DNA from 3 places in the Psychrobacillus sp. NPDC093180 genome. Region 3 is predicted to be linked to each of the others. Evidence: riboswitches for the same ligand, from Rfam matches in the RefSeq annotation. Region 3 holds a riboswitch; each other region holds the start of a gene.
What was found. A riboswitch is a leader RNA that binds a small molecule or an ion and turns the genes downstream of it on or off. The one in region 3 is predicted to bind cobalamin.

Region 1: another riboswitch for cobalamin. It lies ahead of ACIP9W_RS19395 (hypothetical protein); the one in region 3 lies ahead of ACIP9W_RS14595 (ribonucleoside-diphosphate reductase subunit alpha).
Region 2: another riboswitch for cobalamin. It lies ahead of mmgD (citrate synthase); the one in region 3 lies ahead of ACIP9W_RS14595 (ribonucleoside-diphosphate reductase subunit alpha).

Annotation. Positions count from the first base shown of each region.
Region 1 covers NZ_JBIVOJ010000015.1:92,042-95,302, forward strand. Annotated here, with positions in the region: gene ACIP9W_RS19380 (metal ABC transporter ATP-binding protein) at 1-66, opposite strand, end outside; gene ACIP9W_RS19385 (metal ABC transporter solute-binding protein, Zn/Mn family) at 79-999, opposite strand; gene ACIP9W_RS19390 (hypothetical protein) at 1,246-1,422, shown strand; gene ACIP9W_RS19395 (hypothetical protein) at 1,711-1,938, opposite strand; cobalamin riboswitch at 2,208-2,399, opposite strand; gene ACIP9W_RS19400 (MFS transporter) at 2,519-3,261, shown strand, end outside.
Region 2 covers NZ_JBIVOJ010000004.1:257,505-260,765, forward strand. Annotated here, with positions in the region: gene ACIP9W_RS08375 (catalase) at 1-5, shown strand, start outside; gene ACIP9W_RS08380 (ion transporter) at 322-1,161, shown strand; cobalamin riboswitch at 1,440-1,636, shown strand; gene mmgD (citrate synthase) at 1,871-2,995, shown strand; gene ACIP9W_RS08390 (bifunctional 2-methylcitrate dehydratase/aconitate hydratase) at 3,089-3,261, shown strand, end outside.
Region 3 covers NZ_JBIVOJ010000009.1:93,552-96,812, reverse strand. Annotated here, with positions in the region: gene ACIP9W_RS14605 (DedA family protein) at 1-485, shown strand, start outside; gene ACIP9W_RS14600 (undecaprenyl-diphosphate phosphatase) at 495-1,322, shown strand; cobalamin riboswitch at 1,422-1,600, shown strand; gene ACIP9W_RS14595 (ribonucleoside-diphosphate reductase subunit alpha) at 1,781-3,261, shown strand, end outside.

The DNA.
Region 1 (3,261 bases), on a different contig from region 3:
CACATTTTGTAATACAACTTTTTCTTCATAAGCAACCGACAAGTTTGTTACTTGTAAAGCGTCCATGTTGCTTCCCTCCTATTTAAGTGAATCGACAATTGTGTTGACGTTATGTTTGTACATACCAATATAAGTTCCTTCTTCTGTTCCTTCCGCACCCATGGCATCAGAGTAAAGCTCCCCACCAATTTGAATCGTATGTCCTTTTTCTTTTGCACCTTCTATAACAGCCTTCATTGCTTTGTCAGAAACACTGGATTCTATGAAAACAGCTTTAATATTGTTATCTACTAGAAAATCTACGATATTTTGAACATCTTTTAAGCCATACTCAGAATCTGTACTTAATCCTTGTAAACCACGAACTTCCATACCATGGCTTTTTCCAAAGTAGTTAAATGCATCATGTGCTGTTACAAGCACTCGTTGTTTTTTGGGAATTTCACTAATCCGTTGATCTGTCCAATCAGACAAATCGGATAATTTTTTAAAAAATGCTTCTTCATTTTTTGCAAATTCTTCTTTACTGTTTGGAAGTTCTTCCGAAAGTGTTTTGGTCAGTTCTTTTGTCGCTATTTCCCATACGTTAATATCAAACCAAATATGTGGATCTGACAGTTCAGGATGTGCTTCATCCTTTAGTATTTGATCTTGTGGGACTATGTCACCAATCCCGACAACCGTTTTTTCTTTCTTCATTTTCTCGAAAATGTCGCTCATTTTGCCTTCTAGTTCTAGACCGTTGTAAAAAATGATGTCGGCCTTTTCTAAGGTTTGTAAGTCCCCTTGTGTCGCTTTGTACAGGTGAGGATCTACACCAGGTCCCATTAATGATTTTATTTCTACTTGGTCGCCGGCAATTTCTTTAACTGCATCCGCAATTTGCCCGGTTGTTGTAACAACTAAAGGCTTCGTCTCTTTTCCAATATCCCCACTAGCATTGTTGCTACACCCCACTAACAAAATCGCCGTAATGAATAAAAACAAGATTTTTTTCATTTTAATTCCTCCCTTTTCCTATGCTCTACTTTATTTCCCTTAGGAAACTTTTAGAATAAAAAAAATCACCTTTTTCTTAAGTGCCATTAAATTTCCCTTAGGAAACATTTGTTCACAAGGATAACACTTCATTTTTGTTTTGTCAAAGTAATGTATGTAAATTTTTTAATAATGGTGATTATAAGAAAAAACTTTTCTTAGTGTTATACTTTAATGACAAATTGAATGGAAAGGAGTTGATAGCTCATGCAATACTCGAAGTCTAAAATGGAGCAACTAGTAAAACATAGTGCAGAGCTTTCCAAACGTTTGAAAGAAGTAATGAAAGAGCACGACTTAGAAAAAAGTTTCGCTTTAAAAGCGCTATATCATTCAGAAGTAAAAGACGGCGGAAGATACCAGAGAGATTATCAAGATTTATAATTGGTAAAGGGGAAGAGGTATGAAGGCAAGAACCCTTTTTGTATATAATAAGTGGTTCTATTCTAATTGAGAACTATCTTGTTAATAAACAAGAAGAGGTGACAGATTTAGAAAAAGATCTTCCTTCACTCAAAGTTCAGGTGAATACAACAAGTTATCTTGTTTGTAGTAGATATGGATGCCCAGCTTCAAAGGTGACACTATTAGTGGAGTCAAAACAAATAGATAAATAATTAATTGTAGAGCGTGCCAGTCATTTGTTGATTCGGCACGCTTTTTTTCTACTTATTACTCTTCAATCTTTCCAAAAACTTCATCTTTTGTTTGGTCGAATGCTTTTTGCAAATTGCGTTTGTACAATTCTTTATCTTTTCCATCCAAATTTGGCGAACTTCTTATTTCTTCTTCGTAGTATCTTAAAATAGCGGTAAGTGATATTGATTCATTTGCGACACTATTCGTCATTAATGTACGTTTAATACCATCTACGTAATAATCTTTTGTTCCAACTGGCATGTTCCAACTTCCTTTCCATCGTAAACATAAAAAGCATCTTCCCTTAGTTGTTACAAAGGAAGATGCTAATTCAAGTGAATGAATATGGTTGATCGTTGTCGTGACGAATAATGCGTAAAGAAAAGAAAATGCCTATAAACGGCATAGTGAAATAAAAGGAGACGATTCCTCCAATGCTTCTTTCCAATTACGTTTTTTCGTACGGCAGCAATTTCAAGCTGTTGCTTGTTCATAGCTGCACTTAACACCTCCTATTCCGCGTAGGTTTTGGTGTGTACTTGAAATAGGCAGGTCTCCTGGCTTATGATCATGGCGTTCCTTTCCCTTCCCATTAATATTTAACAGTGGATGTGAAAGAATTGCTCCCATTTACAGTTGCGGGACAGCGTTGGTTTTTCACCGAACTTCCCTTTTAAGCTATTTTACAAAAGGTAAATAGCACCTAAATCTACACGTTATTCAGTTGTTCTTTTACTATAACATAGATGAAGCAAAAGAATTTTTATTTGCGAAAAATCGCAAATTTGGACAAGAAAATGATATTCTCCCTTCTTATAATCAATTGGAGGGAGGGATAAAAATGACTATATGGAAGACAAAAAATCCGTATCAAGTTTATATTTATACTTGTTTTTTATCACAGTTGTTTTTTACATTTATTTTCACTGTAAGTTTGTTATATCAAGTGAAAATTGTGATGCTAGATCCATTGCAACTTGTTCTAGTAGGGACTGTTTTGGAACTATCTGTTTTTTTATTTGAAATTCCAACTGGAGTAATTTCCGATGTAAAAAGCCGGAAGCTCTCCATTATTATTGGGTACTTTTTAATAGGGATTGGCTTTTTAATCGAGGGATTATTCCCATTTTTTATGGCTGTGCTTTTAGCGCAAGTTGCATGGGGGATTGGTTATACATTTACTAGTGGCTCCTTACAAGCTTGGATTGCAGACGAAGTAGGGGAAGAGCAAGCTTCCTTAGCATTTATAAAAGGAGCAAAGGCTGGTAATCTTGGGCAAGTCATAGCAATACCTCTAAGTATATTAACGGGTCTTTATATGATTAATCTACCAATCGTTATTGGTGGACTTTGTATGGTTGGATTGGCAGTGTATTTAATTCTATTTATGAAGGAAGAAAATTTTAATCCGTTGAGTAAGGCGGAGAGAACAACTACCTGGGAAAACATGAAGGGGAATATGAGGAAAATTATTTTTTACTCTAAAACTAGTTTTATCATCAGAATGCTTTTCCTTATTGCTTTATTCATTGGGTTTTATAGTGAAGGATTCGATCGTTTATGGATGTCTCACTTTTTGGACGT
Region 2 (3,261 bases), on a different contig from region 3:
CATAATGTGATGTGAAACTACTAACCGATCTTTCCTTTCTCTAGGAAAAATCGGTTTTTTTATACGACTAGCGGGCTTCCTAGTTATTAAGGGGTTGAGATACAACAAGCTTTCGCTATAACTGGACATTGATATCTTTTTAACATTAGCTCTTGTTGCTTGGATAGAAATAATGAAAAGAAGGTTTAGGAATACAAAAGCAATCTGCTGGGTAAACTAATTCTAGAATAAATATATCTTTTATAGTGATATTTCAATTTAAAATAGGGTAATGATAGATAAAGTACCCCAAAGTGCTTTACATACTTGGAGAGTGATCGGATGAAGATAAAGGGATTTAGTATTGTTTACGAGTTTTTTATCTTTCTATTAATCTTATTATATTTAACAATAACTATCGCAGGATATACTGGTAGTGAAATCCTAGAAGCTAAACAAATCAAATGGATAGATTATAGCCTCATCTTCTATTTTTTTATAGAATACATAATCAGATTATCAATCGCCTCCGATAAAGGGAAGTTTGTTAAAGAAAATATATTTGACCTAATAGCTATCATCCCTTTAGATGCTTTTTTTAAAGTGGCACGTTTAATGCGTCTAGTCCGTTTGTTTCGAATAATGAAGGTTTCTAAAACGTTACAAGGTATTTTCAAATCTGGTGGCTTAAACTATGTATTTGCTTTCACTCTCATCGTATTAACATGGGGCGCTACAAGCAATTTTATATTAGAGAAGGGGCATAATCAGAATATCAACAGCTTTTTAGATTCTATTTGGTGGGCAGTTGTAACAGTCTCTACTGTAGGATACGGAGATATTTCCCCCGTTACTATGGGAGGTAGAATAATAGCAGGAATTCTAATGTTAGTTGGCATTGGATTGATCGGCTCTATCACAGGGAGTATGGCTATGTATTTTTCAAACCTTGAGCGCACAGTGGAGAGGGACAATAAAGCCATAGAAGAAAATGAGGACGATTTTGTACCATATATTACTCGACGGTTAGCAAAAATCGATATGTTGGATGAAGAGGAAATAGAACACCTCATTGACTCAATAAGAATTCGCTATAAGAAAAAAGGAACCATTCGAGATGATCAAATGACCAAAGCAAATGATACGATGGGAGGAAGTACAAATGGTATGTCAAAAATGTAAAGGGACAGGTAAGATCAAAATATTCCTTCCCTTACCGATGGATATAAAATGCCCAGTTTGTAAGGGAAGAGGAATTGTATAAAATTCCTTTCGACAGAACTAGATTCTATTATATCTGCTAGTTACGGCATACGTTCTTAGGAGTAAAACATTTCATGCATCGATCTTATAACCTTTTTCAAAATAGAAATTAAAACTTTTCAAAGCAGAAAATAGTAAATGTTTCTAAAAAAACAATTGTCAATGTTAAGAATATTTGATATGTTTGAATAGAAAATTGAATAGGTGTAGAAATAGGTGCCGTATAGAGACTAACTATTCGGCTTAAAAGGGAAGTTCGGTTAGAGTCCGACGCTGTCCCGCAACTGTGTATGGGAGCGATTCGAAAATGCCACTGTTTTCTTGAATAGAAAATGGGAAGGTTCGAAGAGCATTGATCATAAGCCAGGAGACCTGCCTATTTTAGCATGCATCGATACCTACGAGGATAGGGGGTGTTAAGTGCGAGACTAATGGGTGTGTTTTCTCATCAAACATGTTTATTTAAGTATTCCTTCGTGCCTTAACAACTTCTTATAAGAAGTTGTTTTTTTATTGTCTATTTTTATAGACAATCGACATGAACATAGATTACTTTCTTTCGCAACCACAAGGTTTGTAAGGGCTTTCAAATGGAGAGAAATAGAAAAAGGAAACGGGAGGTATTGAAATGGAAGCAGTAAAAGATTTTTATCCAGGTTTAGACGGCGTGGTGGCAACAGAAACAAAAATTTCCTTTTTAGATACGGTACAAGGAGAAATCGTTATTCAAGGTTATGACCTAATTGAGTTATCCAAAACAAAAGAATATCTGGACATTGTTCACCTGTTACTGGCAGGAGAACTTCCAAGTGTAGAAGAAAAAACAACTTTAGTAGAAATATTAAAAGGGGAATATGATCTACCAAACGAAATCCTAGATGTCTTTAAGCTTTTACCTGCTAATACACATCCTATGGACGCTTTACGCACAGGACTGTCAGCTTTAGCAGGATTTGATCAACAAATCGATGATAGCTCAGTAGAAGCAAATATGAAAAAGGCTTATAAACTATTAGGGAAAGTTCCGAATCTCGTTGCAAATAGCTATAGAGTCTTGGAGCAGCAAGATGTAATAGCACCACTTCCGGAATTATCATACAGCGCAAACTTTTTTTATATGATTACGGGTAAAAAACCTACCCCGTTAGAAGAACAGATATTTGATCGTTCCCTTGTTTTGTATAGCGAGCATGAAATGCCTAACTCTACGTTTACTGCACGAGTGATCGCCTCTACAAAATCCGATATGTACGGTGCACTTACTGGAGCAGTCGCTTCTCTAAAAGGAAATTTGCACGGCGGAGCGAATGAAGCGGTTATGTATATGCTGCTAGAAGCAAAAACGGTAGCAGAATTTGAAAAGGTGCTGGAAACAAAATTGGCTAATAAAGACCGGATTATGGGATTTGGTCATCGAGTTTATATGAAAAAAATGGATCCTAGAGCAACCATCATGAAAGATGCTTTACGTCAATTATGTGAGATAAAAGGAGATGATCTTCTTTATCAAATGTGTGAAGCAGGGGAAAGAATAATGGAGAGAGAAAAAGGCATTTACCCAAATCTTGACTATTATGCAGCACCGGTATATTGGATGCTCGGTATTCCGATTCCTTTGTATACGCCAATTTTCTATAGTTCTAGAACAGTAGGTTTATGTGCGCATGTGATGGAGCAGCATGCAAATAATCGCTTATTCCGACCGAGGGTACATTATACAGGCGAGCGACGCGCCATTGTTATAAACCAATAGACAAATAGTAGTTTAAAGCACGCCGCCAAATGGATGTTCTGCAAAACATCCATATCAATTTTAAACCAATATCATTCGAAAGGAAAGATTAACTTGTTATCTATAAACGAGCGAACGAAAACAGATATTTCACTAGAGGAAATAGCAGATTACGTGCTGCATAGAGACATTGTTAGTGAGGAAGCTTTTCAAACAGCACAGTATGTCTTATTAGACACGCTTGGATGCGGCATTCTAGCACTCAATTACCCGGAATGTACGAAGCT
Region 3 (3,261 bases):
GATTTATGACGACGACAACATTGATGACCAAATTTGGTATGATTGTGGCGTCAACGGCTGGATCGGTTAGTGGAGCAGCCATTTTATATTGGATAGGTACACTTTTAGATGTAGAGCGTTTAGAGAAAATAGTGCAGAAGTATGGAAAGTTTTTAAGGTTGACGATTAAAGACATTCATAAGGCAGATGCTTGGTTCGATAAGTATGGTGTGTGGGCAGTGTTTTTTGGAAGATTAGTTCCGCTTGTTAGAAGCTTAATATCGATTCCTGCTGGTATGTCGAATATGAAGTTTAGCTTATTTTTGTTGTTCACGACGCTTGGAACGCTTATTTGGAATACGATTTTAGTTTCGGTTGGAGCAGCAGTCGGGGAGAATTGGGATGAAATAGTAGGGTATATGGATATTTACTCCAATATTGTATATGCAATTTTAGCTGTTGTAGGTATCGCATTTCTTATTTGGTATTTTAAAAAACGTGACTAAGGAGATCTTATGGAATTTCTAGAATTATTAAGAGCATTAATATTAGGTTTTGTTGAGGGTATGACAGAATTTGCGCCAGTTTCCTCTACAGGTCATATGATTATTGTGGATGATATGTGGTTAAAAACGGAAGAATTTTTAGGGATGTATTCAGCAAATACGTTTAAAATTGTTGTACAATTGGGCTCCATTTTAGCAGTAGTTGTTGTTATGTGGAAGCGACTATTTAGTTTAGTGGGATTGTATAAACTAGATAGCGAAGAGTCGAGCAAACAGTTCAACTTGCTACATGTGATTGTTGGAATGCTTCCTGCTGTTATTTTAGGATTCGCGCTTAAAGATTTTATTGACGATAATCTATTTGGTGTAAAAACAGTTATATATAGTCTTGTAGCTGGATCTATTTTAATGATTATTGCAGATAAGTTTGGACCGAAAAAACCGAAAATCGTTAGTCTGGACCAAATTACATATGCACAGGCATTTAAAGTGGGATTGGTTCAATGTCTATCATTATGGCCAGGTTTTTCCCGCTCAGGTGCAACGATTTCAGGTGGTGTATTATTCGGAATGAGTCATAAAACAGCAGCCGATTTTACTTTCATCATGGCTGTGCCAATTATGGCCGGGGCAAGTTTAGTATCTGTTTTGAAAAACTGGGAACATATTAATATGAATGATATGGGCTTTTATGCAGTAGGGTTTATCAGTGCATTTGTATTCGCACTAATTTCCATCAAGTTTTTCTTAAAACTAATTTCACGGATAAAATTAATGCCATTTGCAATTTATCGTCTTGTGTTAGCGGCAGTGCTAGCGGTTATTGTATTTATGTAATAAATGTGGGCGGACATTTTTCAGTGTCTGCCTTTTTTCCTATGTACAGGTTTAAACACTATATGTTAGGCTATATAAGTATTAGAAACACAATATATAGTATGTGAACGAAAATTAGGTACCATTATGGTTTAAAAGGGAATTCGGTGCAATACCGAAGCTGTCCCCGCAACTGTAAGTGTGGACGACTGTTGAAATAACCACTGCGAGCAATCGTGGGAAGGAAGACAGAAGGATGAAACACGAGCCAGTAGACCTGCCTAATTCTCGTATGAAGCAACACTTTCTTCGGGGGTTGAGAGGTGGAGGCGAAGGACTCTTTCTCAATCATTCGGATGGGATTGTCCTATTGTTTCCTACTTTTTAAATTTTGAGCGATGACTCAGCCGAAGAGGCTCGAGACATCGCTTTTTTGCGTCCCCACAGTGTACGTACCGATTAACTAAGGAGGAAAAAATATGACGACGATATCCAACACAACAAAACAAGAGCTATTACACCAATTAATAAATGAATTTGGCGAAGCAAACATTGCTCCACTAGTGAGAGTACATGAAAAATGGACAGCGAAACATCCAGAAGGGACGACATCCGCATGGGCTAAGTCGATGTCGCTAGAAGCATTAAGCTTTTTAGATGAGCAAGAAACGTATTGGACATATGTAGCAGCCCGCATCTATTTAGCAGACGTCTATGAAAGAATAGCGGTAACTAGAAAGACGACTTCAGAGGAAGTGTATAAAAAATTCGCAAGCAATGTACAAGCTTTAGTTGCAAAAGGGCTATACGACAAACGTATAGCAGAAGCTTATTCACAAGAAGAACTGCAACAATTAGCTGAAATTATAGTTCCAGAGCGTGATTATTTATTCACTTATATTGCTTTAAAAACATTGCTAGATCGATACGTTGCAAAAGACTTTGATAATTCTATCGTAGAGCTTCCACAAGAGCGTTGGATGATGATTGCAATGACATTGATGAAAGACGAGAAAGAAAATCGTCTTGCAAAAATAAAAGAATCTTACTGGGCAATGAGTAATTTATATATGACTGTAGCAACACCAACCCTGTCGAATGCCGGAAAGCCTCACGGACAGCTTTCCAGTTGCTTTATCGATACGGTAGATGATAGTCTACAAGGAATATATGACAGCAACACAGACATTGCGACACTATCCAAATTCGGTGGCGGAATTGGCGTGTATATGGGAAAAGTACGTAGCCGTGGTTCGTCGATTAGAGGATTTGTAGGTGCATCCAGCGGAGTACTTCCTTGGATTAAACAATTAAATAACACAGCAGTAAGCGTGGATCAGCTCGGACAGCGTCAGGGTGCAATTGCTGTTTACTTGGACGTTTGGCATAAAGACATTTTCACGTTTCTAGACTTACGCTTGAACAATGGAGATGATCGACTTCGTGCACATGATATTTTCACGGGTGTATGCTTACCGGATTTATTTATGGAAAAGGTAGATGCTCGACAGGAGTGGCATTTATTTGACCCACATGAAGTACGCCAACTAAAGGGATACTCACTAGAAGACTTTTATGATGAGAAACGTGGAGAAGGATCATTCCGAGAAAAATACATGGAGTGTGTAAATGACAGTCGTTTATCTCGTGAAACGGTTCCTGCAATCGACCTGATGAAACGTATTATGCGTTCTCAACTAGAAACAGGTGTACCGTTTATGTTTTATCGTGATGAAGTGAATCGCAGTAATCCGAACAAGCATGCAGGTATGGTTTATAGCAGTAATTTATGTACAGAAATTTTCCAAAACCAAAGCGCTACGTCGTTTGAATCGATTCAATTAGAGGACGATGTTATCGTAACACGTCGAAAAGCAGGTGATTTTGTTGTATGTAATTTATCCTCTATAAATCTTGGACGAGCAGTCCCAGCGAATGTTTTGGAACGCTTAATCAACAT